Regions from separate parts of the Rhodoferax ferrireducens T118 genome, predicted to be linked through region 1. Evidence: predicted binding sites of a transcription regulator. Region 1 holds the regulator's gene; the other holds the start of a gene.

Region 1 (15,357 bases):
CACCGTCAGTGGGCGCAGATGGGCTATCCCTTCGAATCCCTGGTGCCCTCCTATGCAAGCGCGCTGGGGGCCTCGGCCGACCGCCCTGCCGCGCTGGCCGAACTGATGGGAATACTCGTCAATGATGGTGTGCGTAAGCCAAACACACGCATCGAGTCGCTGCACTTCGCGGCCGCCACGCCTTATGAAACCCTGCTGCAGTACAAGCCGGCCAAGGCGGAAAAGGTGCTGGCGCCCGAAGTGGCGCAAGCGGTGCGCGGCGCCATCCGGCGGGTGGTGGAGGAAGGCACCGCGCAACGTGTGAAGCATGCCTTTGTGCGGCCTGACGGCAGCTTTGTCGCAGTCGGCGGCAAGACCGGCACCGGCGATCAGCGCTTCGATACGTTTGGTGCGGGCGGGCGCCTGATCGCCTCGCGCGTGGTGAACCGCTCGGCGACCTTCGTCTTCAACATCGACGAGCGATTCTTCGGCACGCTGATCGCCTACGTGCCGGGCGCGCAGGCCGCCGCCTTCGATTTCACCAGCGGCCTGCCGGTGCAATTGCTCAAAGTGCTGGCACCCAAACTGATGCCGCTGATCATTGGCGGTGCCGGCTGCGCGCCAGGCCACGCTGGCGAAAGCGCGGACCATCTCTAGCGTCACCAAGCGATGGCGCAGGCCCGGCCGGTCAGGCTTGCATCAGTTCCAGCATCAGCGCAATCCTGGCCTTGACCGGTGACAGGCCCTTGGAATGCGCAAATTCCGAACTTTCTGTCGCCAGCACACGGCCAGTGGCGCAGCGGGTTGAGCGCACCACCCTGACCCCAAGTGCTTGCGCGCGGCGCAGTGCTGCCTCCAAATCCTGATGAATGGTGCCATTGCCGGTGCCGGCCACCACCAGGCCACGCAACGGCACCTGCGCGAGTTGCGCATCAGTCTGACCCTGCGCGCCAGCCGCAGACACCGGAGCCAGCAGTGCATCCACCAACGCACCACTGGCGCCCGCGTAGTTCATCACAATTTCCACCCGTGGCCAGTGGCTCACAGACGCTATCTCTTCGATAGCTACATGAGCCCGGTCGACGGGGGCTAGAGGCCAATTCTTTACCAAACGCACCGCACCCTCCTCGACATACGCCACAGCCCCGGCGTCACCCGAACTGAAGGCATCGAGCCGGTAGGTGTGAACCTTTTGCACATCGGCCGCCGCATGCACCGCACCCGCACACACGGCCAGCACGCCACAAGCGCCGGTGGTGGTGGCCACGACAACGGCATCCCTGATATTTTGCGGCCCATCCGGCGCCACGCTGGAGGCTGGCCGCATGGCACAGGTCAGGACCACCGGCTTGGCTGCGAGCTGTCGCGCCGGCAGCACGGCGTGTAAAAAATAAGCCGTTTCTTCCAAGGTGTCGGTGCCGTGGGTGATGACGATGCCGGTGACGTCGGCTTGCGCCAAATGGTGACTGACCCGCTGCGCCAACTGCTGCCAAACCGCGAAACTCATGTCCTTGCTGTCAATCTGGGCCACTTGCTCGGCCTCCAGCGTGCGCCCGGCCAACACCTGATCAAGCCCCGGCACCGCCGCCAGCAATTGACTCACACCGACCTGGGCCGCGGTGTAGCCGATGTTGTCGGCGGCGCTGGCTGCGCTGCCGGCAATCGTGCCACCGGTAGCCAACACAAGCACTTTTTCAATAAATTTTGCAGCCATCACTTGCCAATCTCCAAAAACTGATTAAAAATACAGTTACTGAATACAACAACAGTGTGTATAAAGTAACAGCAAGACCCACCGTACCGCAAAGGAGTCGCCATGCTTGGAAGCCCTAAACTCACTGCCCGCCAGCAACAAATTCTGGACCTGATCCAGAACGCCATTACCCTCACTGGCTCGCCACCGACCCGGGCCGAGATCGCCACCGAGCTCGGTTTCAGGTCTGCCAACGCCGCCGAGGAACACTTGCAGGCGCTGGCGCGCAAAGGCGCCATCGAACTCGTCAGCGGCACCTCGCGCGGTATTCGCCTCAAGAGCGAGGCACTGCGCTCCATCAACGAATCCCGCAGCAAACAATTTCCCCTGTCGCTGCCCGGCCTGTCACAACTGATGCTGCCCCTGATTGGCCGCGTGGCAGCGGGCTCGCCGATTCTCGCGCAAGAACATATCGACCAAACCTATTACGTCGAAAGCAGCCTGTTCCAGCGCAAACCCGACTACCTGCTCAAGGTGCGCGGCATGTCGATGCGCGACGCCGGCATCATGGACGGCGACCTGCTGGCCGTGCAATCCACGCGGGACGCCAAAAACGGCCAGATTGTGGTGGCACGCCTGGGTGATGAAGTCACCGTCAAGCGCTTTCGGCGCACCAAGGACCTGATCGAACTGTGCCCGGAAAACCCCGACTACCAGATCATCGTCGTCGAACCCGGCGAGCCCTTCGAGATTGAAGGGCTGGCAGTTGGCTTGATCCGCAACACCATGTTGATGTGAGCGGTGATCAGGTTTTGAATTGAAAGGTTTCAAATGAGCTCTGCACTCCTGGCTGTTCCCGCCATTCTGGCGCCGCTGCAATCGTTGTGGCGCTGGCTCATGCCCGCTCTACCCAACCTGCCCGGCAGCTCGCGCGGGCGCTCCACACTCTCAGGCCAACCGTCGCGTCACTACGAACTTGCCAGGCATTCAATGGCCAGCAAGCTGCATGGCACGGGGGGCAAGCGGCCCGCGCCCGGCCATGATTCAGCCCGGCGCCCGTTGCGAGTTGTGCGCGTGATGGAAGCCGGCCAGACGCCGGCCCAGGTCGGTCGCATGGTGATTTCCGGCCGCATGGCCGACGTCTGTGCCGAACTCGATCGTCTGGCAGCGTGCGAAGCGGCGCTGTACTGAAACCAGTTCACCACCATTCGTGTCTCTTTTTTGTGCGCTTGAAAAATAGCCGCGGCCAAGTCCACGGGCCGTGCCAAGGCACAATCAGGGCCTATGAATATCGTAATTCTTGATGATTACCAGGACGCGGTTCGAAAACTCGAATGCGCAGCCAAACTGGCGCCCTACCCGGCCAAGGTTTACACCAACACAGTCAAGGGGCTTGGGCAGTTGTCGGTGCGTCTCAAGGATGCCAGTGTGATCGTGCTCATCCGTGAACGCACGCAGCTGCCGCGCGCCTTGATCGAGAAACTGCCCAAGCTCAAATTGATTGTGCAAACCGGGCGGGTTGGCTCGCACATCGACCTGGACGCCTGCACCGAGCTCGGGATTGCGGTGGCCGAGGGTTCCGGGTCGCCGGTGGCGCCGGCCGAACTCACCTGGGCCTTGATCCTGGCGGCCATGCGCCGCCTGCCCCAGTACATTGGCAATCTCAAGCATGGTGCGTGGCAGCAATCGGGTTTGAAAACGGGCTCGATGCCACCCAACTTCGGCTTGGGGATGGTTCTGAAAGGCAAGACGCTGGGTATCTGGGGTTACGGCAAAGTCGGCCGGCTGCTGGCGGGCTACGGCCAGGCCTTTGGCATGAAGGTGCTGGTCTGGGGGCGGGCACCGGCGCGTGAACGCGCTATTCTGGACGGGTTTGAAGCGGCCCTGAGCCGGGATGATTTTTTTGCCCAATCCGATGTCCTGTCGCTGCACCTGCGCCTGGTGGATGAAACGCGCGGCATTGTCACACTCGATGATCTGACGCGCATGAAGCCAACCGCCCTGCTGGTCAACACAGCCCGCGCCGAGTTGATCGAGCCCGATGCCTTGATCAGTGCCCTCAACCGGGGGCGGCCCGGCATGGCGGCGGTCGATGTTTTCGAGACCGAGCCGATTTTGCAGGGGCACGCCCTGTTGCGGCTGGAGAACTGCATTTGTACACCGCACATCGGCTATGTCGAGCAGGACAGTTATGAGCTGTACTTTGGCGCAGCGTTTGACAACGTGATCAACTTCATCAAAGGCACGCCGACCAACATCGTCAATCCGGGCGCCTTGCAAGTTGAGCGGCGGCGCTAGTTTTACCGGGATACAGCAGGCATTTGGCGCACATTTTCGCCTTCGGTGCTGATGCCCCATCGCTTGGGCACCTGGCCCGGCCTGGCGTCAAAAAGAGCTTGATTCAATCCGGTTCGCGGCCAGCAGTTGCACCACGGCCTCGGTCAGTCGCGCGCCGGCACCTCGGTGGGTGCGGGCAAAGGCATCGGCGGCGTGCTGTGCTGCGCGTAGCGCGCTGGCCTGGCAGGCCAGCTTGGCGGCCGCTTGCAGCCCTTCCATCATGGTCGCCACACGCTGCGCCGCGCCCGCTGTCTGCGCCTGCTCGGCGGCTTCAGCAAAGTTGAAGGTGTGTGGACCCATCACCACCGGGCAGCCACAGGCAGCGGCTTCGATCAGGTTTTGCCCCCCCAGCGGCTCGAAGCTGCCGCCCAACAAGGCGACATCGGCCAAGCCGTAGTACAGCGCCATTTCGCCCAGGGAGTCGCCGAGCCAGACCGTGGGACGCACTGACTCAGCGCCATCCAGCGCACCCGGCGCAGGTGGTCCGTCGTGCCAGGCACTGCGCCGCGAGACCGCAAAGCCATGGCGCTCGATCAGCGCGGCCACCGTGTCAAAGCGCTGCGGATGGCGTGGCACGATCAGCCACTGAACTTCACCTACTATAGAAATAGTAGCATCAGTCTCAGTAGCAACGGAGGCTGGAGGCCTGAATGACGCCAAAGCCTGAAGCAAAGCCGCTTCTTCCCCCTCGCGCGAGCTGGCCAACATCACAAGCGGCCGCCCGCTCTGGTGACGCCATCTCTGGCCAATGGTCAACTGGTCGGCGTTGGGCGTGGCGTCGAACTTGAGGTTGCCGAAAACACCTTGCACAGGGGCCCCCAGGGCCCGCAGGCGTAACGCATCAGCCTGCGTTTGCGCCCACACCGCCGTCAGGGCGCGGTAGGCCGGCCGTGCCAACCAGGCCAGCTTGCGCGTCTTGCGTTGCGACTGCTCACTCAGTCGCGCATTGGCCAGCACCAGCGGCACGCCGCGTTGCGCACACCCGGCCACCAGATTGGGCCAGATTTCGGTTTCCATCAGGATGCCCATACGCGGCTGGAAGTGCGCCAGAAAACGCTGCACCGCGCCCGCAGAGTCCCAAGGCTGCCAGGTCTGCAGGTCGCCCGGCCGCAGCAACTGGACGCCCTCAAAACGACCAGTGGCGGTGCCGTGCGTGAGCAACAAACGCATGCCGGGCAGACGCTCTCGCAAGCCTGCCACCAGCACAGCGGCGGCGCGTGTTTCACCCAGCGACACCGCGTGGACCCAAATGGTGTTGCCATCTGCCGGCGGCGCAGCAGACGCGTAATACCCAAAGTGCTCTTCCATGGCCAGCAGGTAACCCGGCTCCTGCACGCCGCGCCGACGCAGTTTCAAACGCAAAAATGGCTGCGCCAGCCACATGACCACGCTGTACAGCAAGCGCGTCACAGCGCCATCACTCCGGTGGGGGCCGACTTGGCCACCGATCCTCGGCTGGTCGCGCCCGCTGACGCAGCAACCGCCAGCCAGGCCTGCCAGACCGCGTCCACCGTGGGACTTGGCTGGGCAAACACGCTGCACTGGTGCGTCCGGTTGAGCGGCCCGGTGCGCCAGGCGGTGTCGAAGTTGTAGAGCTGCACATGGGGCAAGTCCAGCGCCACGGCGATATGACTCAAACCGCTGTCCACCCCCACGACACCGGCACAAGTGGCCAGCGCGTCGGTCAGGGCGTCCAGGGCGAGCCGGGGCCAGACAACGGCGCAGGCCAGGCCCTGGGCGATTTGCTGCGCCGTCTTCTGCTCTGTATCACTGCCGTGCGGCAAGGCCACGGCGTAGCCACTGGCATTGAGACGCTGCCCCAGACTGCGCCAGTGCTCGAGCGGCCACTGCTTGTCGGCGCGCGAGGTGCCATGCACCAGCGCCACCCAGCCGTTCGGACAAGCCGCCTCAAATGCTATGTTTACAGTAGCTGTTTGTCCAGTGTTGACGGAGGCTAGAAGCCCAAAAGACATGGAAGCGGGCACCGCATAGCCCAAGGCCTGGGCGCACACGGCACGGGAGCGGGCCACCGCATGGCAATGCGGCTCCAGCGTCACCGCCACATGGGCCACCCAACGCGCGGGCGCCTCGAAACTGGAGCCTTCGGTCTGGTGGGCCAAGCCATAACGATTGCCCTGAGGCGCCAGCCGCGCCAGCCATGAAATGAACGCCGACTTGGTCAAGCCCTGCAGGTCGATCACCGCGTCATAACGCTCGCGCTGCAACTCGACTTTGAACGTGCGCCAGGCCTGGCGGGTCTGCTTGGAAAAGGGTGAGTGGCGCCAGCGCCTGAGCTCGCAGGCAATGACCCGGTTCACCCCTTCACAGCGCTGCACCAAGGGCGCAAAGCTGCGCTCCACCACCCAGTCAATCTGCGCCTGCGGCCAGGCGCGCCGGATGTCCTGCACGGCTGGCATGGCGTGCACCACATCGCCAAGCGAAGACAGCTTGACGATCAGGATCTTCAATGCGCTGCCTGGTCCAGCACCGCGCCGGGTTTGACCTCGCGCAGCAGTTCCAGCATGGTGGCTTCAATGCGGTGCAGCGCCTCGGGCGTTTGGCCCTCAAAACGCAGCACCAGCACCGGCGTGGTGTTGGAAGCGCGGATCAGGCCAAAGCCATCGGGCCAGTCCACGCGCAGACCATCGATGGTGGAGACCTTCGCACCGGCCCTGATCGCGTCCGTCAAAGGGCCGCTGCCCGCACCGGCGCTCATGGCCGCGCTTGCTGCGGCCAGCAGTTGCGCGACCAGCGTGTGCTGTTCGCCCTCGGCACACTTGACGTTCAACTCCGGGGTGGAAAAGCTGGTCGGCAAGGCGTCAAGAACGGCATTGGCGTCGGGCGAGCGGCTCAAGATTTCGAGCAGGCGGCAGGCGGCATAGGTGCCGTCGTCAAAGCCGTACCAGCGCTCCTTGAAGAAAATGTGGCCGCTCATCTCGCCTCCGAGCGGTGAGTTGATTTCTTTCATCTTGGCCTTGATCAGCGAGTGCCCGGTCTTGTACATCAGCGGCACGCCGCCCGCCGCCTCGATCGCCGGCGCCAGCCGCTGCGTGCACTTGACGTCAAACAAAATCGTGCCACCCGGTACGCGTTGAAGCACATCCCGCGCAAACAGCATCAGTTGCCGATCCGGAAATATGTTGTTGCCCTCTTTGGTGACGATGCCCAGGCGGTCGCCGTCGCCATCAAAGGCCAGGCCGATTTCGGCATCGCTGGTTTTCAGCGCGGCCATCAGGTCGCGCAGGTTCTCCGGCTTGCTCGGGTCGGGATGGTGGTTCGGGAAGTTGCCATCGACCTCGCTGAACAGCTCCGTCACCTCGCAGCCAATCGCCCGCAAGATGGCCGGCGCCGTGGCCCCGGCAATGCCGTTGCCTGAATCGACCACGATCTTCATCGGGCGCGCCAACTTGATGTCGCCCACGATGCGCGCCTGGTAGGCCGCCAGCACATCGACGCTGCGCACTTTGCCCCCGCCAAGCAACTCCCAGGACTCATCTTCCATCATGCGGCGCAGTGCCTGAATTTCTTCGCCATAAATGGCGCGTCCGGCCAGCACCATTTTGAAGCCGTTGTGGTCCTTGGGGTTGTGGCTGCCGGTCACCTGAATGCCGCTGGTGCACAAGGTGTTGGCCGCAAAGTACACCATCGGCGTGGTCACCGTACCGATATCGATCACCTCCAGCCCGGCCGCCACCAGACCGCGCATCAGCGCTGCGCTCAGCGTGGCGCCACTGAGGCGCCCGTCGCGGCCCACCGCCACCGCGGTTTCGCCCTCACGGCGTGCCACCGTGCCAAAGGCCCGGCCCAGCGCTTCGACTACCGCCTCGTCAACGGTGACAGGCACGATGCCCCGTATGTCGTAGGCTTTAAAAATAGAAGCTGATAACTGCATGACTGGGTCCCCTGAAAATGGATGAGCTCGGTTCGTGCCGTGAATTGTAGGCGGCGGCCACACCCGGGGACATGTCCGGAAACGGCTGGTTTTACAACGGTGCGCGCGTATCATCACCGGCATGACACCCCATCACGCACAGCCCGACGACGACGCCTGCTACCTCGCGCTCAGGGCGAAGGACGCACGTTTTGACGGCTGCTTTTACACCGGCGTTACATCTACCGGCATTTATTGCCGTCCGGTGTGCCGGGTACGCACCCCCAAGCGTGAAAACTGCCGGTTTTTTGTTCACGCGGCGCAGGCGGAACAGGCCGGTTTTCGGCCCTGCCTGCGCTGCCGCCCGGAACTCGCACCGCGCACCTCTGCCCTCGGCCACGTGTTTGAAACCAAGCCGTGGTCCATCCAGGACGCCTCCAGCATCTTGGCCACTCAGGCGGCCCGCCTGCTGGACACACCGGAAGCCTGGACCGAGAGCACACCGAGCGTGCAGCGGCTGGCCCAGCGCCTGGGCGTGAGCGACCGCCACCTACGCCGCATTTTTGAAGCGCAGTTCGGCGTGTCGCCCCTGCAGTACCTGCAAACACAGCGCTTGCTGAGCGCCAAACAGTTGCTGACCGACACCGCACTGGCCGTCACGCAGGTCGCGCACTTGAGTGGCTTCACCAGTGTGCGGCGCTTCAATGCCGTGTTTGCCGCGCACTACGCCCTCAGCCCGACGCAGTTGCGCCGCAACGGCGCAAAACACGGGCACGATGCACCCGGCCAGAGCCTTCAGGTCCGGCTGGCCTACCGCCCGCCCTATGACGTGGACGCCATGCTGCAGTTCTTTGGCAAACGCCAGGTCACGGGGATTGAATGCGTCACGCTGGAGCCCGGCAACCAGAGCATCGGCAAAACCGTGGCCGTGCAATGCGGCCAGACGCTCTACACCGGCTGGCTGGTGGCCCGCTTTGAGGCTGCTGGCAACCGTGTGGATCTGCGCTTGAGTGATTCGCTGCGCGAGGTGCTGCCGTGGGTAATGGCGCGCGTGCGGGCCATGCTCGATCTGGATGCGGATCCCCGCGCCATCAGCAGCCTGTTGCGCACCAGCTTCCCACGGGGCGACGGTTTGCGCGTGCCCGGCACCCTGGACGGCTTTGAGCTGGCCGTGCGCGCCGTCCTGGGCCAACAGATCACCGTGGCTGCGGCGCGCACCCTGGCGGCAAGACTGGTACAACGGTTTGGTGAACCGATCGAAACCCCGATCGCCGGGCTGAACCGGCTTTTTCCAAGCGCCGCGGCACTGGCCGCCGCCAGCGGCGACGCACTGGGCCAACTGGGCATCGTCCGGCAGCGGCAAGCGGCCATTCAGGCCATCGCCAGCGCCGTGGCGGCGCAGCGCCTGCCACTGCACGCCGGGGCGGACGTGCCCTCCACCCTGGCCGCCCTGAAGGCTTTGCCCGGCATTGGCGACTGGACCGCCCAGTACATCGCCATGCGCGCACTGCGCTGGCCGGACGCCTTTCCGGCCGGCGACGTCGCCCTGCACAAGGCACTGGGCGTGCAAGACGCCAAAAACCCGGCCAAAGAAGCGCAGGCCGCGTCACTGGCCTGGCAACCGTGGCGCAGCTACGCCGTGATCCGAGCCTGGGCCGCCCCACCGGTTGCCGCAGATGCTACAAAATAGATAGCTTATTACCCATATTTCACGGGGGCCACAAGGAGAATTGATATGAAGTTTGCACCATCCACCGTTCAAGCCAGCTATGACAGCCCGCTTGGACGCATCATTCTGGCCGCCGCCCACGATAGATTGACAGGCGTGTGGTTTGACGGCCAAAGCCATCAGCCGGACACCGCGCGCTGGCCTGTGGACCGCGATCTGCCGGTGCTGCAACAGGCCAAAACCCAGTTGAGCGCGTACTTTGCCGGTCGGCGTCAGGCCTTTGAGCTGGCGCTGGATTTATCGGCTGGCACTGATTTTCAGCAATCCGTCTGGCGCGCCCTGCTGCAAATTCCGTTCGGAGCCACCCTGAGCTACGGTGCCCTGAGTGCCAGCATCGGCAAGCCCGCAGCCGTGCGTGCCGTGGCCGGCGCGGTGGCCCGCAATCCATTGAGTATCATCGTCCCCTGCCACCGCGTACTCGGGGCAGGCGCGTCGCTCACCGGTTACGCCGGTGGCTTGCCGCGCAAGACGGCGTTGCTGCAACTCGAAGGCGCAAGCTTCAAACCCGAACCAAACCAGCCCCAAGAAGCCACACCTTGACATCCCTGCCCCCCACCAAGCCCTGGCGCACCGAGTTTGTTCTGCTCGCTGCCATCTGGGGTTCATCCTTTCTGTTCATGCGCCTGGGAGCCCAAGAGTTTGGCGCCATCCCGACGGCGGGCCTGCGGGTGTCCATTGCCGCCCTGTTTTTGGGACCGCTGTTGCTGTGGCGCGGGCTCTGGCCCCAACTGGCCAGGCATTGGAAAAAAATCTTTGTTGTCGGCGTGCTCAATTCCGCCATCCCGTTTGCCTGTTTTTCGTTTGCGCTCCTGTCCATCAGCACCGGTTTGTCCGCCATTCTGAACGCCACCGTGCCCTTGTTTGGTGCCATGATCGCCTGGCTCTGGCTCAAGGACCGGCCGCACGGCCTGCGCATTCTGGGTCTGTTGATTGGCTTTGCCGGCGTGGCGCTGCTGGCCTGGGACAAAGCCAGCTTCAAACCCGGCGCCTCGGGCCTGGCGACCGGCTGGGCCGTGCTGGCCTGCTTGACCGCGTGCCTGTGCTACGGCATCTCGGCAAGTTACACCAAACGTTATCTGAGCGGCCTGCCCTCGCTGGTGACAGCCACCGGCAGCCAGTTTGGGGCCACCCTGGGCCTGGCGCTGCCCACCCTGTGGCTGTGGCCGACGCGCGCGCCGGGCACCACGGCCTGGCTGGCGCTGCTGGCCGTCGGCGTGCTGTGCACCGGTGTCGCCTACATCCTGTACTTCCGGCTGATCGAGAACCTGGGGCCGGCGCGCTCGCTGACGGTGACCTTTGCGATACCGGTGTTTGCGGTGATTTACGGCGTCATCTTCTTGGGCGAGGTGGTTTCGCTGTGGATGCTCTTGTGCGCCGCCATCATCGTCTGCGGCACCGCGCTATCGGCGGGCCTGCTCCAGCTGCGCCGCTGACAATCCATTGGCCTGGTTATGGGCGACCCGTTCATTTTTCAAGCGCTGTATTCCCCCCCTATCCCCCCCGCCCCTTTCCACCCCCGCCGGGGCGGAAAGGGGAGCCAACAGCCACATTTGGCCTTGTCTTAAAAGGTGGGAAATAAACGTGCCGTGGCACGTTGGCCACAAACCGACTGAACGGCTTCTCGGTGGGTTGCCGCCACTTGGAGGCCAGCATGCAAACGAGCGCATATTTCCCACCTTTTAAGACAAGGCCAAATGAAGCCCCCCTCTTTCGCCCGGCGGGGCGAGAGAGGGGTTGGGGGAGTGAGTGGGGGCAAGAACGCCAAAAACACCAACCCAGCCCAAGCCCCAACCCGCTCAAGCCAACGACCAAAAGACTGCGTCATTTCGACAAGTCCGCCAACGCGGCGCAATTCCCCGACCTCTGGACGGATGCCCACGCCCAGGTCCACAATCTGCAACTGCTGACGCGCGAGGCAACCCGTCACGGCAACTACTTCCCCCAACTCAAAATCACTGCACCATGAACACACCACGCTACCCCATGCCAGAACTCAAAGACCTGCCTGAAGACATTCGCGTCAAAGTGCTGGAGGTGCAGGAAAAAGCCGGCTTTGTGCCCAACGTCTTTCTGGCGCTGGCGCGCCGGCCGGCCGAGTGGCGCGCCTTTTTTGCCTACCACGACGCCTTGATGCTCAAAGACTCGGGCCTCACCAAGGGCGACCGCGAGATGATCGTCACCACCACCAGCGCCGCCAACAAGTGCCTGTATTGCGTGGTCGCGCACGGTGCCATCCTGCGCATCTACGAGAAAAAGCCCTTGGTGGCCGACCAGGTGGCGGTGAACTACCGCAAGGCCGACATCACGCCGCGCCAGCGCGCCATGCTGGACTTTGCAATGAAGGTCTGCCTGCATTCCGACGAGCTTGGCGAGGCTGATTTTGCCGCCCTGCAGGCGCACGGCTTCAGTGATGAAGATGCCTGGGATATTGCCGCCATCACTGCTTTCTTTGGTCTCTCCAACCGCATGGCGTCGTTCAGCAACATGCTGCCCAACCCCGAGTTCTATGCCATGGGGCGTACCCCGAAGACCAAGTGAGTGCTCTTTTTGAAGTAGCCTCTCGCATCACCGCCGCCAGGCAGCCCGCTACAGCAGCCACCACAGGACCAGCGCCGAAATCACCACCGGCAGTGACAGCACCAGAAACATCAAAGCGGTCTCAAAAAATGCGACCAGGTCGCTGAGCCAGAGTTTGAACAACTCGATCAGATCGACAGTCCAGATACTTTGCTTTTTCATCCTGCAACGATAACCCGGCGCACCCAGCCTGTAAATACCGGTTAACACTTGATTCCAGGCCTTTTATCGCGCTTAGGCCTGCCCGCCGCGGATCTGCGGGGCGCAAGTCGGCGCGCCTCAAAGCACCGACCGTCCGAAGGCTTGCGTTTTCTCAAGCAAGCACCCGCCCGCTGCTCTTACTCTTGAATTGTGTTCTGAGTTACTGAGTGCCAGCGCAAGTACAAGCACACGGAGACACAAAATGAAAAGCGGACAAAGGACAATCAATGCGATATCGTGATCCCCGAGCCTGGATGCTGGCCGAAGCGGTTGAGATGCTTTACAGCGCCGATCAATTGCAACGCCAGTTTTTCCAGATTGGCCACGTCGACAACGCGCCGTGCTGGGAGCCCCCGGTCGACATGTATGAGAACGAGCATGAGCTCGGCCTGCTGATCGCGCTACCTGGCGTAGCGCCGGAGCGGTTTCAAGTGAGTCTGGAGGCGCAGGCGATTGTGGTGCGCGGCGAGCGCACGTTTGGCGCGAGCCTGGGCAAGGGCGCCATTCTCCGACTGGAAATTCCCTATGGCCGCTTCGAGCGCCGCATTGGCTTGCCCGATGTTGGCTATGAAATTGCTGACATGCAGTTCGAAAACGGCTGCCTGCGACTTCATCTGGAGCAACGCATATGAACCAAGTCATCCACTTACCCGACAGAAGCGACAGCCAGGGTGAAAAAGACACGGTGCCCGCGCTGCCAAGCGATGCCCTGGTCATCATTCCGGTGCGCAACATGGTGTTGTTTCCCGGCATGGTGGTGCCGATCTCCATCGGGCGTTCAAGCTCGATCGCCGCCGCCCAATATGCGGTCAAGAACGACCAGGCAGTCGGTATCCTGATGCAGCGCAACCCGGACGTGGAGACCCCCGGTGCCGATGATCTGTCAAGTGTTGGCACCATTGCCTCCATCCTGCGCTACGTCACGACCCCGGACGGCACCCATCACATCGTGTGCCAGGGCCAGCAACGCTTTCGCGTGACGGGCTACCTTGAGGGCTTTGCCTTCACGGTGGCGCGAATTGAACGTATTGCCGAAGCCGCCGCGCCGGACAACCCGGAAATCGAGGCGCGCTTCATGCGACTCAAGGAGCGCGCCGTCGAGGTGCTGCAAATGCTGCCCCAAGTGCCGGCAGAGATGGTGCATGCCGTGCAGGGCATCGACACCCCGGCGACGCTGGCCGATCTGGTGGCAGGCTACGTGGACATCAAGGCGACCGAGAAGCAGGAAATTCTGGAGGAAATAGATCTGCGCCGGCGCCTGGACCGCGTGCTGGACATGCTGGTGCACCGGATAGATGTCCTGAACCTCTCGCGTGATATTGATAAGCGTACCAAGGCCAGTCTCGGGCAGCGTGAGCGTGAGTTCCTGCTGCGCGAGCAATTGAAGTCGATTCAAAAAGAGCTCGGTGAAGACGCCAGCGGCAACGCCGCTGAAATCGAAGAACTGCGCAATTTGATCGAGGAGGCCCACATGCCCGAAGAGGTTGCCAAGCAGGCGGCCAAGGAGCTCAAACGACTGGAGCGCATGGCCGACGGCTCAGCGGAATACTCCATGGTGCGCACCTACCTCGACTGGCTGATTGAAGTGCCCTGGAAAGCGCCGGAGCCGGACACGATTGACGTCGGGCAGGCGCGCCGGGTGTTAGACGCCGATCACTTTGATCTGGAAAAAGTGAAAAAACGCATTCTCGAATTCTTGGCGGTGCGCAAGCTCAAGCCCAGCGGCCACGGCCCGATCCTGTGCCTGGTGGGCCCGCCCGGCGTTGGCAAAACCTCGCTCGGTCAATCCATTGCCCGCGCGCTGGGGCGCAAGTTTGTGCGCGTATCGCTCGGTGGTGTACACGACGAGGCCGAGATCCGCGGCCACCGGCGCACCTACGTCGGCGCCCTGCCCGGCAACATCATCCAGGCGCTGAAAAAAGCCGGCACCCGCGGCTGCGTCATGATGCTCGATGAAATTGACAAGCTCGGCAGCGGCATTCAGGGCGACCCGTCGGCGGCGCTGCTGGAGGTGCTTGACCCGGAGCAAAACAACAGCTTTCGCGACAACTACCTGGCCGTGCCTTATGACTTGTCACAGGTACTTTTCATTACCACCGCCAATGTGCTCGACCCCGTTCCAGGCCCGTTGCGCGACCGCATGGAAGTCTTGCACCTGGCGGGTTATACGCAGGAAGAAAAGCGCGAGATTGCCCGGCGATACCTGGTGACGCGCCAGCTTGAGGACAGTGGCCTCAAGCCCGAACAACTGGCGATCACCGACGATGCGCTCGCAGCCATCATCCGGGACTACACGCGCGAGGCGGGCGTGCGCAACCTGGAGCGGCAAATTGGTGCCGTCTGCCGCCGCACCGCCGTGCGCATCGCCGAGGGAGAGATCCAAACTGCGCGGGTTGACGCGCCGGATCTGGTCGAGGTGCTGGGCCCGGCCAAATTTGAAAACGAAGTCGCCTTGCGCGCGGGCATGCCGGGGGTGGCGACCGGGCTGGCTTGGACGCCGGTGGGCGGTGACATTCTCTTCATCGAAGCCAGTCGCACGGCCGGCACGGGACGCCTGATCCTGACCGGGCAACTGGGCGACGTGATGAAGGAGTCAGCCCAGGCCGCGCTGACGCTGGTGAAATCAAGGGCCGCCACGTTTGGGCTCGACCCGGCCACACTGGAAAAAGTCGATGTACACATCCATGTGCCGGCCGGTGCCATCCCGAAGGATGGCCCCAGTGCCGGTGTCGCCATGTTCATTGCGCTAGCCTCCCTGTTCATGAACCGGCCGGTGCGCAGCGACGTGGCGATGACCGGGGAGATCAGCCTGCGCGGCCTGGTGTTGCCGGTCGGCGGCATCAAGGAAAAAATGCTTGCCGCCCTGGCCGCCGGCATCAAAAAAGTCATGTTGCCAGCGCGCAATCGCAAAGACCTGGAGGAGGTTCCGCTGCCGGCCCGGCAACAACTCGAGTTCGTCTACCTTGACGA
Region 2 (15,357 bases), 1.1 Mb from region 1:
GGCCCCGGCACCCCAGCCTGGCTGAACAATAAAGTGCTCGCCCAAGATGCTCGACGTCACATGCGCAATCGCTTCTGCGGGCGACAAGGCCGGGTTGCCAGGCACAGGGAACTGGGTACCCACGCCCGTTGCCGTGACCCCAATGATGACAATCTTGTCTGCATATTTGGAGGCAAGGATTTTGCCGCTGAGCACATCGTCAAAAGAATCCACGCTAAAGGCCGGTTTGCCGTCACGCGCTTGATAGAACTGGGGCAACATGCGCGCCGCCGCATCGGTTTTTACGCGCAGTTGGCCGATTTGCACTGATTCACCCTCATGGAGCGCGATATCAGCGGTGCTCAGGTTAAGACTTTGGGTGGCGGCCAGTAGCGCCACCGAGGGCACCGCCTTGCCGTCGTAATTGACCAGCAGGGGCTCAAATCGAACGGCGCCGTCCACGTCCTGCGTCTGGTTCAGGTGACCGATACCGGCTGCGGCCGCCCCCAGGCGCTCGATGGGCTGCTGCCCTCTGAGCGCTGGCAGCGAGAAAGCGCTGTTTTCATCGAGCGCACTCTTGAGCGCAAACGCGGGCAGGGGCTGGTCGGCGTTGCCTTGGGGTTCGCCCAAGGTGAAAGACGAAGCCAGGATGACGTTGCCGGCGCTTTTGAGACTCGCCGCCAGTTGACCATCGGTGTCGAGTGCTGTCTCGGCTTCGGTCATCACCCGCGCCAGCTGTTCACTCCGAGCGGAGGGGGTGCCGGCTGGATCGGCGTCGGCGCCCAGCACCTCTTTCATTTTGCGAATGTAGCTCAGACCCCGGTCAACCTGGGGTTCAAAAAAGAACACGGCATAAACCACGACCTTGGATTTGGCGGTCGCCAACTTGTCAATCAACTGGGCATGAATACCACGTGGCCAGGGCCAGCGACCGATGTTGGCAATACTCCGATCATCAATGGCGATGACGGCGATCCGGTCGGACGGATGGCGCGAGCTGCTGGTGTTGGTGCTGGCGACGTCATAAAACCGCCGTTCCAAGGTGCCAATAAAGTCGCTGCCCAGGTACAGCAGCACCACAATGAGCACAACCAAGACACCCACAAACCCGTCGGTGCGCCAGAAAGAACCCGATTCAGATAAAGAAGATTTCGCCACCCGGCACCTTTAACCCTTTGTGTAGCTGAAACCGATCAGCGGCGCACCAGCCCGCAAGATGTCAAACGCAAAGATCCAGCGCAAGGCTACAGTAGCAGATGGAACCACCGTCAACAAGAGGCATCTTGAAGAAATTTCGCAGCTTTGTGCAAAAAAATGCCGAACAAGCCACGGGCAGCCACAACCCTGCGTGCGCCTTGGCATCGACTCAGGTGGGTGGTAGCCGGCGTTTCTTGAGTGCCGCGCCCATCGCCAGCACGCCCAGCGCGCCCACCAAGCCGAAGCCATAGTGCCACACCATGGACTGGGGTAAATAGTTTTGCACGGCGGGATCACTGTGCGCCATGGTGCCGGCAATCCACCCCAGCAACATACCACCGACCGTGATGATCACCGGGAAGCGGTCCATCAGTTTGAGCACCAGTTGACTGCCCCAAATAATGATCGGAACGCTGACCAGCAAACCAAAAATCACCAGCGGCAACTGGTGCTGGCTGCCAGCGCCTGTGGCCGCACCGGCGATGGCGATGACGTTGTCGATGCTCATCACCAGATCGGCAATGATCACGGTCTTGACCGCCGCCCACAGCTGGTCACTGGCCTGAATACTGTTGTGCCCGTTTTCGTCCTGCGGCAGCAGCAACTTGACGCCGATCCACAACAACAAGGCGGCACCGACCAGCTTCAAAAATGGCACCTGCAGCAAAGTCAAGGCGAAGGCGATCAGGATGACACGCAGCACAATCGCCCCCGCCGTCCCCCACAAAATGCCCTTCAGGCGCTGGTGCACCGGCAGCTGGCGGCAAGCCAGGGCGATCACCACGGCATTGTCACCACCGAGCAAAATATCGATCATGATGATCTGACCGACAGCGAACCAAAAGTGAGCGGTGAGAAATTCTTCCACGGTGCTGGGTCTCTATGAATGCCTGAGGCTTATAAACAACAAAGCCGAATTGTCCCTGGGGCAATCCGGCTAGGTGGGTTGAGTGCTGCCGTTGGGGCGCACCGATAAAGGCGACTCGCCTTTACAGCATGGCTTTGAGCAGCTTGGCCAGTTCGGACGGATTGCGCGTGATCTTGAAACCACACTCCTCCATCACCGCCAGCTTGGCTTCGGCCGTGTCGCCACCACCCGAAATCAAGGCGCCGGCGTGACCCATGCGTTTGCCCGCAGGGGCGGTGACACCGGCAATAAAGCCAACAATCGGTTTCTTCATATTGGCTTTGCACCAGCGTGCTGCGTCGGCTTCGTCCGGGCCGCCGATTTCGCCAATCATGATGACCGCGTCGGTATCGGGGTCGTCGTTGAACAGGCGCATGATGTCGATGTGCTTGAGGCCATTGATCGGGTCGCCGCCAATGCCGACGGCACTGGACTGACCGAGCCCAATTTCAGTCAGCTGCGCCACCGCTTCATAGGTGAGCGTGCCGGAGCGGCTAACCACCCCAATACGGCCCTTGCGGTGAATGTGCGCGGGCATGATGCCGATCTTGATCTCGTCGGGCGTGATCAGGCCCGGGCAGTTGGGGCCGAGCAGCAGGGTTTCCTTGCCACCGGCCGCCACCTTGGCGCGCATTTTGTTGCGCACTTCGAGCATGTCCCGGATCGGGATGCCCTCGGTGATGCAGATCGCCAAGTCCAGGTCGGCCTCCACGGCCTCCCAGATCGCAGCGGCTGCGCCGGCCGGTGGCACGTAAATAACCGACACGGTCGCGCCAGTCTGGCTGGCGGCTTCCTTGACGGAGGCAAAAATCGGGATGTCAAAAATCTTCTCGCCCGCCTTTTTGGGGTTCACCCCGGCGACGAAACAGTTCTTGCCGTTGGCATATTCCTGGCACTTTTCGGTGTGAAACTGACCGGTCTTGCCGGTGATGCCTTGGGTGATGACTTTGGTGTCTTTATTGATGAGGATGGACATGATTTGTTCCTAGTCAGTCTCAGGCTGCTTTAACGGCAGCCACCGCTTTTTGCGCTGCATCGGCCATGGTATCGGCGCTGATGATGGGCAGGCCGGATTCGGCCAGCAGTTTTTTGCCCAGCTCTTCGTTAGTGCCCTTCATGCGCACCACCAGCGGCACATTCAGGTTCACGGCCTTGCAAGCCGCAATGACGCCGGCCGCAATGGTGTCGCATTTCATGATGCCGCCAAAGATGTTGACCAGAATCACCTTGACGTTGGGGTTCTTCAGCATGATCTTGAAGGCTTCGGTCACCTTCTCGGGGGTGGCGCCGCCACCCACGTCCAGGAAGTTTGCCGGCGAGGCGCCAAACAACTTGATGGTGTCCATGGTCGCCATCGCCAGACCAGCGCCATTGACCAGGCAGCCGATGTTGCCGTCCAGGCTGATGTAGGCCAGGTCAAACTTGCTGGCTTCCACTTCGGCCGGGTCTTCTTCGTCGAGATCGCGGTAGGCCACGATCTCGGGATGGCGGAACAGCGCGTTGTCGTCAAAGTTGAACTTGGCGTCGATGGCCTTGATATTGCCATTGCCTTCCAGAATCATCGGGTTGATTTCAACCAGCGAGGCATCGGTGTCCATGTAGACCTTGTAAACCTTTTGCAGCACGTCCACGGCTTGCGCGGTCGAGCCAGCAGGCACGCCGATGGCATTGGCCAGTTTGGTGGCTTGCGCAACGGTCAGGCCGGTGGCGGGGTCCACGATCTCGGTGATGATTTTCTCGGGCGTGTCGTGCGCCACGTCTTCAATCGACATGCCGCCCTCGCTGGAGACGATCATGGCCACGCGCTGGCTGGCACGATCGGTCACGGCGGACACGTAGTATTCTTTTTGAATGTCAGCGCCGTCTTCAATCAGCAGGCGACGAACTTTTTGCCCTTCGGGGCCGGTTTGGTGCGTGACCAACTGCATGCCCAGGATTTCACCGGCGAGCTTTTTGACCTCGTCGATCGAGCGTGCCAACTTCACGCCGCCACCCTTGCCGCGGCCACCGGCGTGGATCTGGGCCTTGACCACCCAGACCGGGCCGCCGAGTTTTTGAGCGGCTTCCACCGCTTCTTGAACGGTGAAGGCCGGAATGCCGCGCGGCACCGGTACACCAGCTTGACGCAAGATTTCCTTGCCTTGGTACTCGTGAATTTTCATGAAGGCTCTCTCAGGAACAGGTAGTTTTTCATCCGGCGGCAGAGTTTGAGGACTCTGCGGCAGGCACTGGACAAAGCAGCCTCCAACTGTATCATGCTGCAATGCACCAAACTTGAGGCCAGCTGACAGGACCAGCCAGCACCTCCCGACCGAGATGAACCATGCACAAGATTTTTATTGACGGCGAGGCCGGTACCACCGGTCTGCAAATCCGTGAGCGCCTGCAAACCTTGCCAGGCATCGAGCTGATCAGTATTGCGCCTGAACAGCGCAAGGATGCGGCCGCCAAGCGCGCCCTGATGGCACAGGTTGACCTGGTGGTGCTTTGTCTGCACGACGAAGCCGCGATTGAATCGGTCGCCATGATCGACGACATGGCGCGTGCCACCGGCCAGATCGGCCCCAAGATCATTGACGCCTCCACCGCGCACCGCACGGCGCCGGGCTGGGTGTTTGGTTTTCCGGAACTCGTTGCCGGGCAGCGGGAGGCGGTGTCCCAGGCACGCCGGGTCGCCAATCCGGGCTGCTACGCCACCGGGGCCATCGCACTGCTGCGCCCGCTCATTGATGCGGGCCTGATCCCCAAAGATTTCCCCATCACCCTGCCCGCCGTCAGCGGCTACTCGGGCGGTGGCCGCCCGATGATCGAGGCCTATGAAAATGGCTCGGCGCCCGCGTTTGAGCTGTACGCCCTGGGCTTGAAACACAAGCACATTCCCGAGATCATGAAATACACCGGCCTGCTACGGCGCCCCTTGTTCATCCCCTCAGTGGGCAATTTCAGGCAGGGCATGCTGGTGCAAGTGCCGCTGCATCTGGATCTCTTGCCGGGGCACGTGAGCGCGCAGGACTTGCAGGACGCGCTGACGCAGCATTACGCGGGCAGCGAGTGGGTCAGCGTGCTGCCCGCCACCCCGGACAACAAGCTCGATCCACTGGCACTGGTAGACACCAACCGGATGGAACTGCGCGTGTTCGCCAACAGGCAAGTGCACGATGACTTTCACCACGCCGTGCTGGTGGCGCGCCTGGACAACCTGGGCAAAGGCGCCAGCGGCGCTGCGGTGCAGAACTTGCAGTTGATGCTGGGGCTGTAGCTTACCAAATTAGCTATGATATTGATAGCTAACTACGCTTATTTAACGTGGGCTAGAGCTTGATTTGGCTTACAAAACAAGTCAACAGCCGGTTCCGTCGTCCTGCCGCCCGGCGACCACACGCCGGATCACTTCAGCGTTAAACCCCCGTGCCGCCAGAAACCGCATCTGGCGCGCCGCGTCGGCGCCGTCCACCGCCGCCGTGCCAAATTTTTTCTGCCAGACCGCCCGCGCCCGCTCGTGTTCCGAGGCCTGCAGGCCGGCCAGCGCGGCGCTGACCGCTTGGGGCTCCAGGCCTTTGCCTTGCAGCTCTTGCTTGATGCGTGCCGTGCCCAGCTTGGCGGCGCGTCGGTACAGCACCGACTCAATCACCCGCTGCTCGTTGATAAAACCCTTGGCTTGCAGCTCATCGAGGGCCTGAGCCAAGCTGCCGGGCTCTTCTTCAAAACGCTGCAGCTTTTGCATCAGCTCGGCGCGCGAATGCTCGCGGCCACTGAGCAGCCGCAAGGCGCGGCCTTTGAGCGAAGGTTGGACAAATGACACGAGAACTAGGCCGCCTTTTTGCTGGCCGCTTTGGCTTTGACATCGGGCTCCGGGGCGCCTGGCAACAAGGGAATGCCGAGCGAGGCGCGCACCTTGTTTTCGATCTCTTGCGACAGCGCGGGGTTCTCGCGCAGGAAGTCGCGCGCATTGTCACGGCCCTGGCCGATTTTCTCGCCGTTGTAGGCATACCAGGCGCCCGACTTGTCAAGGATGTTGGCATTCACGCCCATGTCGATGATCTCGCCCTGGCGGCTGATGCCCTCGCCGAACAAAATGTCGAATTCAGCCGTCTTGAACGGCGGCGCCACCTTGTTCTTGACGACCTTGACCTTGGTTTCGTTGCCAATCGCCACGTCGCCTTTTTTGATGGTGCCGGTACGCCGGATATCGAGTCGCACCGAGGCGTAGAACTTCAGCGCATTGCCGCCGGTGGTGGTCTCGGGGCTGCCAAACATGACGCCAATCTTCATGCGAATCTGGTTGATGAAGATCACCATGCAGTTGGTCTTCTTGATGTGGGCCGTGAGTTTGCGCAGCGCCTGGCTCATCAGCCGGGCTTGCAGGCCGGGCAAGGAGTCGCCCATTTCGCCCTCCAGTTCGGCCTTGGGCGTCAGCGCCGCGACCGAGTCGACCACGATCAGGTCCACCGCACCCGAGCGCACCAGACTGTCCACGATTTCCAGCGCCTGCTCACCGGTATCGGGCTGGCTGATCAGCAGGTCTTGCAGATTGACACCCAGGTTTTGGGCGTACTGGATATCGAGCGCGTGCTCGGCGTCGATAAAGGCGCACTGGCCACCGGTTTTTTGCATTTCGGCAATCACCTGCAGCGTGAGCGTGGTCTTGCCGGAGGACTCCGGGCCGTAGATCTCGACCACCCGGCCGCGCGGCAGACCGCCAACACCCAAGGCAATGTCCAGCCCCAAGGAGCCGGTCGATACCACCTGGATGTCTTCGATCACCTCACCCTCGCCCAGGCGCATGATGGTGCCCTTGCCAAACTGCTTCTCGATCTGGGCCAGCGCCACTTGCAGGGCTTTGGCTTTTTCGCTGTTGATCGGGGTGGGAGCGGGTGTGGGGGCCTTGAGGGCGACGACGGGTGCATCCATGAAAATCTCCTTGAAATAAGAACCGGTTGAATCTGCGTAAATCTGCCGCATCCTCTGGCTTTAATGACAGGCTGGATGCTTGAACAGTAGTTTAGCGGCTGTTGTTCAAATCTGTAAATACATTTTTTAGTCAATTTGGCTTACTATCTAGGCTATGTTTGAACGACCCGACTTGGCCCGGTCTGGCGCCCTCGCCCCGCAGCCGCGGGAGGCGACGCCCGCAGCGCAAGCGGGCCTGCCCGACGCCTGGCGCCAGGCGCATGTAGGTCATTGGCTGGGCCAGGCGCTGCAAAAGTTTGATGCCCGCGTGCTGGCGCTGATGGCGCGGAATGACGACGTGCCGCTGGCGCTGTCGAACCTGGCAGCGCGCGGGCGTTTGAGCGCCTCCCACATCCACATCACGCGGCACCTGGCGCAGGGCGGCGCCCGCCTGACCGAGCTGGCGCAGCGCGCCGGCATGACGAAGCAGGCCATGGGCAAGCTGGTGGATCAATGCGAAGCCTGGGGCCTGGTCTTGCGCGTACCGGACGCGCACGATGCCCGGGCGCGTAGCATTGTGTTTACCCCCGTGGGCCTGAGCTGGCTGCAGGCATACCGGCAAGCGGTGGTGCAGGCACAGGCCGAACTGCGCACGGCGGTCGGCACGGAAGTGGCCACGGTCATGGCGCTTGGCCTGGAAGCGTATGCCGCGTGAATGTCAGCCGCGTTTGATGAAATACAGTGCCCCCGCCTAGAATCGGCTGACAAGAGCCTGACAAGGTCTCAGGCACCACCCCAATGAGGAGTCAAAGATGCGAATTCTGATTGCCGAAGATGATCAGGTACTGGCTGACGGCCTGCTGCGAACCCTGCGCAGTTCGGGCGCCGCCGTCGACCATGTCGCCAGCGGAACGGAAGCCGACGCCGCGCTGATGACCAACACCGAATTCGACCTGTTGATCCTGGACCTGGGCCTGCCCAAAATGCACGGACTCGAAGTCTTGAAGAAACTGCGCGCCCGCGGCTCCGCGCTGCCGGTGCTGATCCTGACCGCCGCCGACGGCGTGGAAGAACGCGTCAAAGGGCTGGACCTGGGCGCCGATGACTACATGGCCAAGCCCTTTAGCCTACATGAACTTGAAGCACGGGTACGCGCGTTAAGCCGCCGCGGCATGGGCTCGGCCAGCAGCACCATCAAGCACGGCCCCTTGATTTATGACCAGTCCGGCCGTGTCGCCACCATCGACGGCGTGATGGTGGAGCTGTCGGCCCGTGAGCTCGGGCTGCTCGAAGTGATGCTGCAGCGCGTCGGCCGTCTGGTGAGCAAGGACCAGCTGGTCGAGCGACTCTGTGAATGGGGCGAAGAGGTGAGCAACAACGCCATTGAGGTCTACATCCATCGTCTGCGCAAAAAAATTGAAAAAGGCCCCATCCGCATTGCCACGGTGCGCGGCCTGGGCTACTGCCTGGAAAAAATTCCCAAATAATTTGATGAGGTCGCCTCGGCGCGCAGCACCGTGACTATTCCCCACCACGAACAGCGTTCCCTGTTCGGTGAAATCCTGGACTGGATGCTCACGCCCCTGTTGTTGCTGTGGCCGGTCAGTCTGGTGTTGACCTGGCTGGTCGCTCAAAACATTGCCGGCAAGCCGTTTGACCGGGCACTGGAGTACAACGTGCGGGCGCTGGCGCAGCTGGTCACCATCAGCGACCAGCGGGCGCAATTTCAGCTGCCACTGCCAGCGCGCGAACTGCTTCGTGCCAACGACGCTGACACGGTCTATTACCAGGTGCTGGGCACGCGCGGCGAGTACCTGAGCGGCGAGCGTGAGATGCCCTTGCCGCCCAAGGAAGAGGCCCTCGAGCCGGGGGAGGTTCGCGTTCGCGACGACGTGGTGCACGGCGACGAGGTCAAGGTCGCCTACACCTGGGTCAAGCTGCCGCTGCCCGGCGCCAAACCGGCGCTGGTGCAGGTGGCTGAAACCCTGGAAAAACGGTCCCTGCTGGCGACCGAAATTGTCAAGGGCGTGATGTTGCCGCAGTTTGCCATCCTGCCCATGGCGGTGCTGCTGGTGTGGCTGGCGCTGGTGCAGGCCATCAAGCCGCTGCATCAGCTCGAAGAGCGCATTCGGGCGCGCAAACCCGATGACTTGAGCCCGATCGAGGCGCAGGCCGTCCCGCTGGAAGTCGCACCCCTGGTGCATTCGGTCAACGACCTCCTGCTGCGGCTGAAAGATTCGATTGCGACCCAAAAGCGTTTTCTGGCCGACGCGGCCCATCAGCTCAAGACACCGCTGGCGGGGCTGCGCATGCAGGCGGAACTGGCGCAACGCGAGGGGGCGAGCGCCGAAGAGTTGAAACAATCGCTGCGCCAGATCGGCCGCGCCAGTATCCGGGCGACCCACAGCGTCAACCAGTTGCTGGCGCTGGCACGGGCCGAAAGCAGTGGCCAGGCGATGCCGCGCCAGGTCTGCGATCTGGCCGAACTGACCATGGCGGTGGTGCGCGATTGCGTACCCAGGGCGATTGAAAAACAGATTGATCTGGGTTATGAAGGCACGCAACCGGGCACCGAGTCAGGCCAGTTGGCGGGTAACCCGACGCTGATCAAGGAGCTGATACGCAACCTGGTGGACAACGCCATCAACTACACGCCGTCCAGCCTGAGCCAACCCGGCGTCATCACGGCGCGGGTGCTGACCGACCCGTTTGGCAAGACGCTGATGCTGCAGGTGGAGGACTCCGGCCCCGGCGTGCCGGAGGTCGAGCGCGAGCTGATCTTCCAACCCTTTTACCGCGCGCTGGGGACCGAGGCCGATGGCACCGGCTTGGGCTTGCCGATCGTGATGGAAATCGCGCACCAGCACAACGCCACGGTCAGCCTGGAGCCCACCCACCCCGGGCAGACGCGCCCGGGGGCCCGCTTCAGCGTGCGCTTTTGGGCCAGCAGTTCTGAGGCGGCGCCGGCCTGACGCCCGGACGCGAACTCACGAGCACGGGCTCAAGGCCTTGTCTGCCAGCGCGGGCTTGAGCGCATCGAGCTTGCCGCGCAGCGCTTCATCGGCCGCGGGCAGCCGCAGCATCACACCGCGCACCTCGGCGCGCTCCGGCAGCACCCGCGCCGTGCGCACACCGCGCTGGACCAGGACGGCGAGTGCGGCATTGGCCGCTGCCTGCGTCTCGTAGCCGCCCAGCGACAGTCCCGGGCGCAACGCCGGGTCTTTCAAGGGCTCAATTTTCAGCTTCAAGCCGGCGAGCTCAGCACTTTTTTTCGCCAGTGCCTCGGCATTGGCGAATTTGCCCATGTAGACGATCCAGCGCCCGGGCTCCAGGACCGGGTCCAGCGACCATGCGCCTGCGGGCAAATCTGCCGCGACCAGTGCCTCGCGCAGCAGCGTGGCCTGAGCCCCCTCAAACACGCCCGCCTGCCAGCACGTGCCGGGCTTGGGTGCCACGGGCGGCGCTGCAGTCAGGCGCAACTCCTGCACCGTGCGCACCTGCAAGGCCCCGGGTTTGATCTGCTGGGCCAGGCGCTGGGGTTCCGTCTGCGCTGCGGGTGCAAGCCCCAAAGACTGCAAAAAACCCTGCGACCAGGCGAAGTAAAGACCATTGATCAGCAGCAGGGCCAGGACAAAAGAACGCAACATGGTCGATAGAGTGCCGGCAAGCGGTCTTCGCTGGGGAGGGCTAGAGATTTTCGTAGGGCGGCGGGTTCAGGGGCCGCAAACTCACTTCGGAGCTGGTGACTTTCTTCAGGCCGTGCGCCGTGTGCACCAGCAAGGCGCCCATGCCATCCACCCCCTGCGCAACACCCGTCGTGCCGTCGCTGAGAGTAACGGCCAGGCCGCCCAACGCGTCCCGCTCATTAAAACCGGCCTGGAAGGTTGAAAACCCGTTGGCCTCGAATAGCTTGAGCGCTCGCACCAGCGGCGCGGCAATGCGCAGCAGCGCCTCTGGCGCTTCGACGCCTGGCAACACCTCGCCCAGCCAAGCCGGCGGCGTGCTCAAGCCGGTGGCCGCACGCGGTTTCATGTTGATGCCGACGCCCACCACGGCATAGCGAGCCTCGGGGGTGTCGGCCAGATTGGCGGTTTCAATCAGAATGCCCGCCAGCTTGCGGTCGCGCAGCCACACATCATTGGGCCACTTCAAACGCAGATCGGGATGAAGACTGCGGACCACGCTGACACCCACGGCCAGGGACAGGCCAGACCAGTCCAGCGGCGCCAATGGCAAGCCAAGCGAGAAAGTGAGGGAACCCTCGCTGCCCAGTTTGGCGTCGGCGCCTGTGTCACTGAACCACTGCCGCCCCAAACGCCCGCGCCCGGCGGTTTGCTGCCCGGCCACCAGCAGCACCGGCTCCAGCCGCCCGGCACGGGCGCGGCGCATCAACTCGCTGTTGGTGGAATCGATTTGGGGCAGCCACTCGGCGCGAAAGCCGGGCAGGTCGGGCAGCACGGCCTCCCGGATGGCGTCCATGACGTGGGTGTCCATGCCTCGTCAGCGGCGGCCGCGTTTGGGCGCCAGCAGCGTGCCGCGGCACTTGGCGGAACCACACCAGCACGGGTATTCGGCCTTGAGCTTGGGGGTGTAACGCTCGTCGATGATCAGGCCATAGTCGTAATTGAGCTCTTCGCCCGCCTCGATGTTGCGCAAGGCCTTGATGAAGATGCGGCCGTTTTGCTCTTCGGCCTCGCAGTTCGGGTCGCACGCATGGTTGATCCAGCGCGACGAGTTGCCACCGTACAGCGCATCAATCACATGGTTTTCATCCACGTGAAAATAAAACGTGTGGTTTGGGTTGCCCGGGTCATGGGGATGGCGCGCCTGCGCCTCGGGCCAGCTGATGATCTCGCCCACGTACTCGATCAGGGTTTCGCCCTCGGCAATCGGCTGCACGGCAAACACTCCCTTGCCATGGACGCCGGAGCGCCGGGTTTGAATGCGGCGATTGCCTGCGGCGACGTTTTTTTTGCTCACTTGGGGACCGGTCTAAAAAATTTGGTATCGTGAACTCGTATGGGCGCGTGTGTGCGTGCCCACGTGCATGTGCGAGCGCCCGGGCGCCCGCGAGAAACTGGATTGTAGTCAGATGAAAACATTGATCATTGCCGAAAAACCGTCAGTCGCCCAAGACATCGTGCGCGCCCTCACGCCGGTGGCGGGCAAGTTCGACAAGCACGACGAGCATTTTGAAAGCGACAGCTACGTCGTCACCAGTGCGGTAGGCCACTTGCTGGAGATTCAGGCGCCGGAAGAATTTGACGTCAAGCGCGGCAAGTGGAGCTTTGCCCACCTGCCCGTGATTCCGCCGCACTTTGATCTCAAGCCGGTGGACAAAACCAAAACGCGCCTGAACGCCGTGGTCAAACTGGCCAAGCGCAAGGATGTGGACCAACTCATCAACGCCTGTGATGCCGGGCGCGAGGGCGAGCTGATCTTTCGCCTGATCGAGCAATATGCGGGCGGGGCCAAGCCGCTGGGCAAGCCGGTGCGCCGCTTGTGGCTGCAGTCCATGACGCCGCAAGCCATTCGCGACGGTTTCAACACCCTGCGCTCCAACGAACAAATGTTGCCGCTGGCCGACGCGGCGCGCTGCCGCTCGGAGGCCGACTGGCTGGTCGGCATCAACGGCACGCGCGCCATGACGGCGTTCAACTCGCGCGACGGCGGCTTCTTTCTGACCACCGTGGGCCGGGTACAAACACCGACCTTGAGCGTGGTGGTGGAGCGCGAGGAAAAAATCCGCGCCTTTGTGTCGCGCGACTATTGGGAGGTGCACGCCACCTTCGCCGCGCAGGCGGGCGACTACCCGGCCAAATGGTTTGACCCGCAGTGGAAAAAAGCCGCCGCCAATGCCGCCGCCGGTAACCTTGAGGAGGCCGACCCGGAGCTCAAGGCCGACCGCCTGTGGCAGCAGCGCGAAGCGCAAGCGATTGCCGATGCCGTGCGTGGCCAAACCGCCAGCGTCACCGAAGAGAGCAAGCCGACCACGCAGGCTTCTCCCTTGCTGTTTGACTTGACTTCCCTGCAGCGTGAGGCCAACGGCAAGTTCGGCTTTTCCGCCAAAACCACGCTGTCGATCGCGCAAAGCCTGTACGAGCGTCACAAAGCCCTGACCTACCCGCGCACCGACTCGCGCGCGCTGCCCGAGGACTACCTGCCGGTGGTCAAGCAAACGTTCGAGATGCTCTCAAAAAGCGCCATGCGCCATCTGGCACCACACGCATTGACGGCGCTGAACAACAACTACATTCGCCCCAGCAAACGAATCTTTGACAACAGCAAGGTGAGTGACCACTTTGCCATCATCCCGACCCTGCAGGCGCCCAGCGGCTTGAGCGAAGCCGAGCAGAAGATTTATGACCTGGTGGTGCGCCGCTTCATGGCGGTGTTTTTCCCGAACGCTGAATACCAGATCACGACCCGAATTTCCGTGGCCGCCGGCCACAGCTTCAAGACCGAAGGCAAGGTGCTGGTCAAGCCCGGCTGGCTGGCCATTTACGGCAAAGAGGCCGTCGATGAAGTGACGGATCGTGACGGCGCCAAAGACGGCGACAAGGGCCAGCGCCTGGTGCCGGTGCAAGCCGGTGAACGCGTCACGGCGCAGACGGTCGAGGCCCGTGGCCTGAAAACCCGACCCCCCGCACGCTACACCGAAGCCACGCTGCTGGGCGCCATGGAAGGCGCCGGGAAAACCATTGAAGACGATGAGCTGCGCGCCGCCATGCACGAAAAAGGCCTGGGCACACCGGCCACCCGCGCCAGCATCATTGAAGGCCTGCTGACGCAGAAATACATGCTGCGCGAAGGCCGCGAGCTGATCCCCACCGCATCGGCGTTTCAGCTCATGACGCTCTTACGCGGCCTGGATGTCAAGGAGTTGTCCAAAGCCGAATTGACCGGCGAGTGGGAACACAAGCTGGCACTGATGGAGCACGGTCAGCTCAGCCGGGCTGAGTTCATGGCCGAGATTGCCGCCATGACCGAGCGCATGGTGAAGCAGGCCAAGGAATACGACCGCGACACCGTCCCCGGCAACTACGCCACTTTGACAGCACCGTGCCCGAACTGCGGCGGCATCATCAAGGAAAACTACCGCCGCTACACCTGCACCGGCAAGACCGGCGCGGAGGAAGGCTGCGGCTTCTCCTTTGGCAAGACCCCGGCCGGGCGAACCTTTGAAGTGGCCGAAGTGGAGCAGTTTCTGCGCGACAAAAAGATTGGCCCGCTGGAGGGTTTCCGCTCCAAGGCGGGCTGGCCGTTCACGGCTGAGATGGTGATCAAGTTCGACGAGGAAAGCAAAAACTACAAGCTCGAATTTGACTTTGGCGACGACAAGAAGGGCGAGGAAAGCGGTGAACTGATCGACTTCAGTGGCCAGGAGTCACTGGGCGCCTGTCCCAAATGCGGTGCTCCCGTGTTTGAGCATGGCAAGAACTACGTCTGCGAAAAGTCCGTGCCCACCGACGCCCAGGCCACGCCCAGCTGCGACTTCAAGACCGGCCAGATCATCCTGCAGCAGCCGATTGAGCGCGAGCAGATCGCCAAGTTACTGGCCACCGGCAAGACCGATTTGCTCGACAAGTTTGTCTCCATGCGCACCCGGCGCGGCTTCAAAGCCATGCTGGCCTGGGACGCCGAGGCCGGCAAAGTGAATTTTGAGTTTGCACCAAGCAAATTCCCGCCGCGCAAAACCGCCGCCAAGTCGGCAGCCGGGGCCTCGGTAGCTGCAAAAACAGGAGCAGCTCGAGCAGCAACAACGGGGGCTGCAGCCAAGAAAGCCGCTAAAAAAGTGGCCAGCCCCAAAGCCGCGGCCAAGGCCAGCGCCAAAACGCCGCGCAAGGCAGCGGTCAAAAAAGTCGCCAGCCCAGCCGCCGGCCTGCAGCCCAGCGCGGCATTGGCCGCCGTGATTGGCGCGGAACCGGTGGCGCGGCCGCAGGTGATCAAGAAGCTGTGGGACTACATCAAGGCCAACAATCTGCAGGACGCCGTCAACAAGCGCAACATCAATGCCGACGCCAAACTGCTGGCCGTGTTCGGCAAGCCGCAGGTGACGATGTTCGAGCTGGCCGGCATTGTCGGAAAACACCTGGCGTGAGCCATGCGGTCGCCCGCCTGCGCGAGCAGCGCAAGGCCAGCCTGGCGAGCCTTGACAAGCCCTTTGTTGCCCGGGGTTCGCACGCGCCGCGCTGTCCCGCTTGCCGGGTGATCTTCAGCCACTGCCTGTGCGCCTTGCGGCCCCAGGTGACGACCCGCGCTGGCATGTGCCTGATCATGTGCGACATGGAGCCGCTCAAACCCAGCAACACCGGCTGGTTGATCGCCGACGTGGTGCCGGACACCGCCGCTTTTGGCTGGTCGCGCACGCAAGTGGACCCCGC

What was found. The regulator LexA, encoded in region 1, represses DNA repair genes until DNA is damaged. The targets are predictions, from matches to a motif close to ACTGTATNNNNATACAGT.
Positions count from the first base shown of each region.
Region 2: the regulator LexA is predicted to act here: its motif matches at 7,065-7,082, upstream of recA (recombinase RecA).

Region 1 is NC_007908.1:3,299,683-3,315,039, forward strand. Features, by position in the region: gene RFER_RS15130 (transglycosylase domain-containing protein) at 1-636, shown strand, start outside; gene RFER_RS15135 (asparaginase) at 668-1,693, opposite strand; gene lexA (transcriptional repressor LexA) at 1,796-2,470, shown strand; gene RFER_RS15145 (hypothetical protein) at 2,504-2,863, shown strand; gene RFER_RS15150 (D-2-hydroxyacid dehydrogenase family protein) at 2,957-3,970, shown strand; gene RFER_RS15155 (3-deoxy-D-manno-octulosonic acid transferase) at 4,058-5,419, opposite strand; gene waaC (lipopolysaccharide heptosyltransferase I) at 5,416-6,477, opposite strand; gene RFER_RS15165 (phosphomannomutase/phosphoglucomutase) at 6,474-7,901, opposite strand; gene RFER_RS15170 (DNA-3-methyladenine glycosylase 2 family protein) at 8,023-9,570, shown strand; gene RFER_RS15175 (methylated-DNA--[protein]-cysteine S-methyltransferase) at 9,616-10,149, shown strand; gene RFER_RS15180 (DMT family transporter) at 10,146-11,042, shown strand; gene RFER_RS24155 (hypothetical protein) at 11,261-11,575, shown strand; gene RFER_RS15185 (peroxidase-related enzyme) at 11,572-12,147, shown strand; gene RFER_RS24160 (hypothetical protein) at 12,196-12,348, opposite strand; gene RFER_RS15190 (Hsp20/alpha crystallin family protein) at 12,615-13,019, shown strand; gene lon (endopeptidase La) at 13,016-15,357, shown strand, end outside.
Region 2 is NC_007908.1:4,409,216-4,424,572, forward strand. Features, by position in the region: gene RFER_RS19995 (CHASE2 domain-containing serine/threonine-protein kinase) at 1-1,137, opposite strand, end outside; gene RFER_RS20000 (TerC family protein) at 1,346-2,044, opposite strand; gene sucD (succinate--CoA ligase subunit alpha) at 2,166-3,059, opposite strand; gene sucC (ADP-forming succinate--CoA ligase subunit beta) at 3,079-4,245, opposite strand; gene argC (N-acetyl-gamma-glutamyl-phosphate reductase) at 4,407-5,342, shown strand; gene recX (recombination regulator RecX) at 5,424-5,885, opposite strand; gene recA (recombinase RecA) at 5,891-6,994, opposite strand; gene RFER_RS20030 (MarR family winged helix-turn-helix transcriptional regulator) at 7,149-7,688, shown strand; gene RFER_RS20035 (response regulator) at 7,786-8,460, shown strand; gene RFER_RS20040 (sensor histidine kinase) at 8,491-9,945, shown strand; gene RFER_RS20045 (hypothetical protein) at 9,961-10,620, opposite strand; gene RFER_RS20050 (biotin--[acetyl-CoA-carboxylase] ligase) at 10,661-11,467, opposite strand; gene RFER_RS20055 (SET domain-containing protein) at 11,474-11,953, opposite strand; gene RFER_RS20060 (DNA topoisomerase III) at 12,066-15,074, shown strand; gene RFER_RS20065 (tRNA-uridine aminocarboxypropyltransferase) at 15,071-15,357, shown strand, end outside.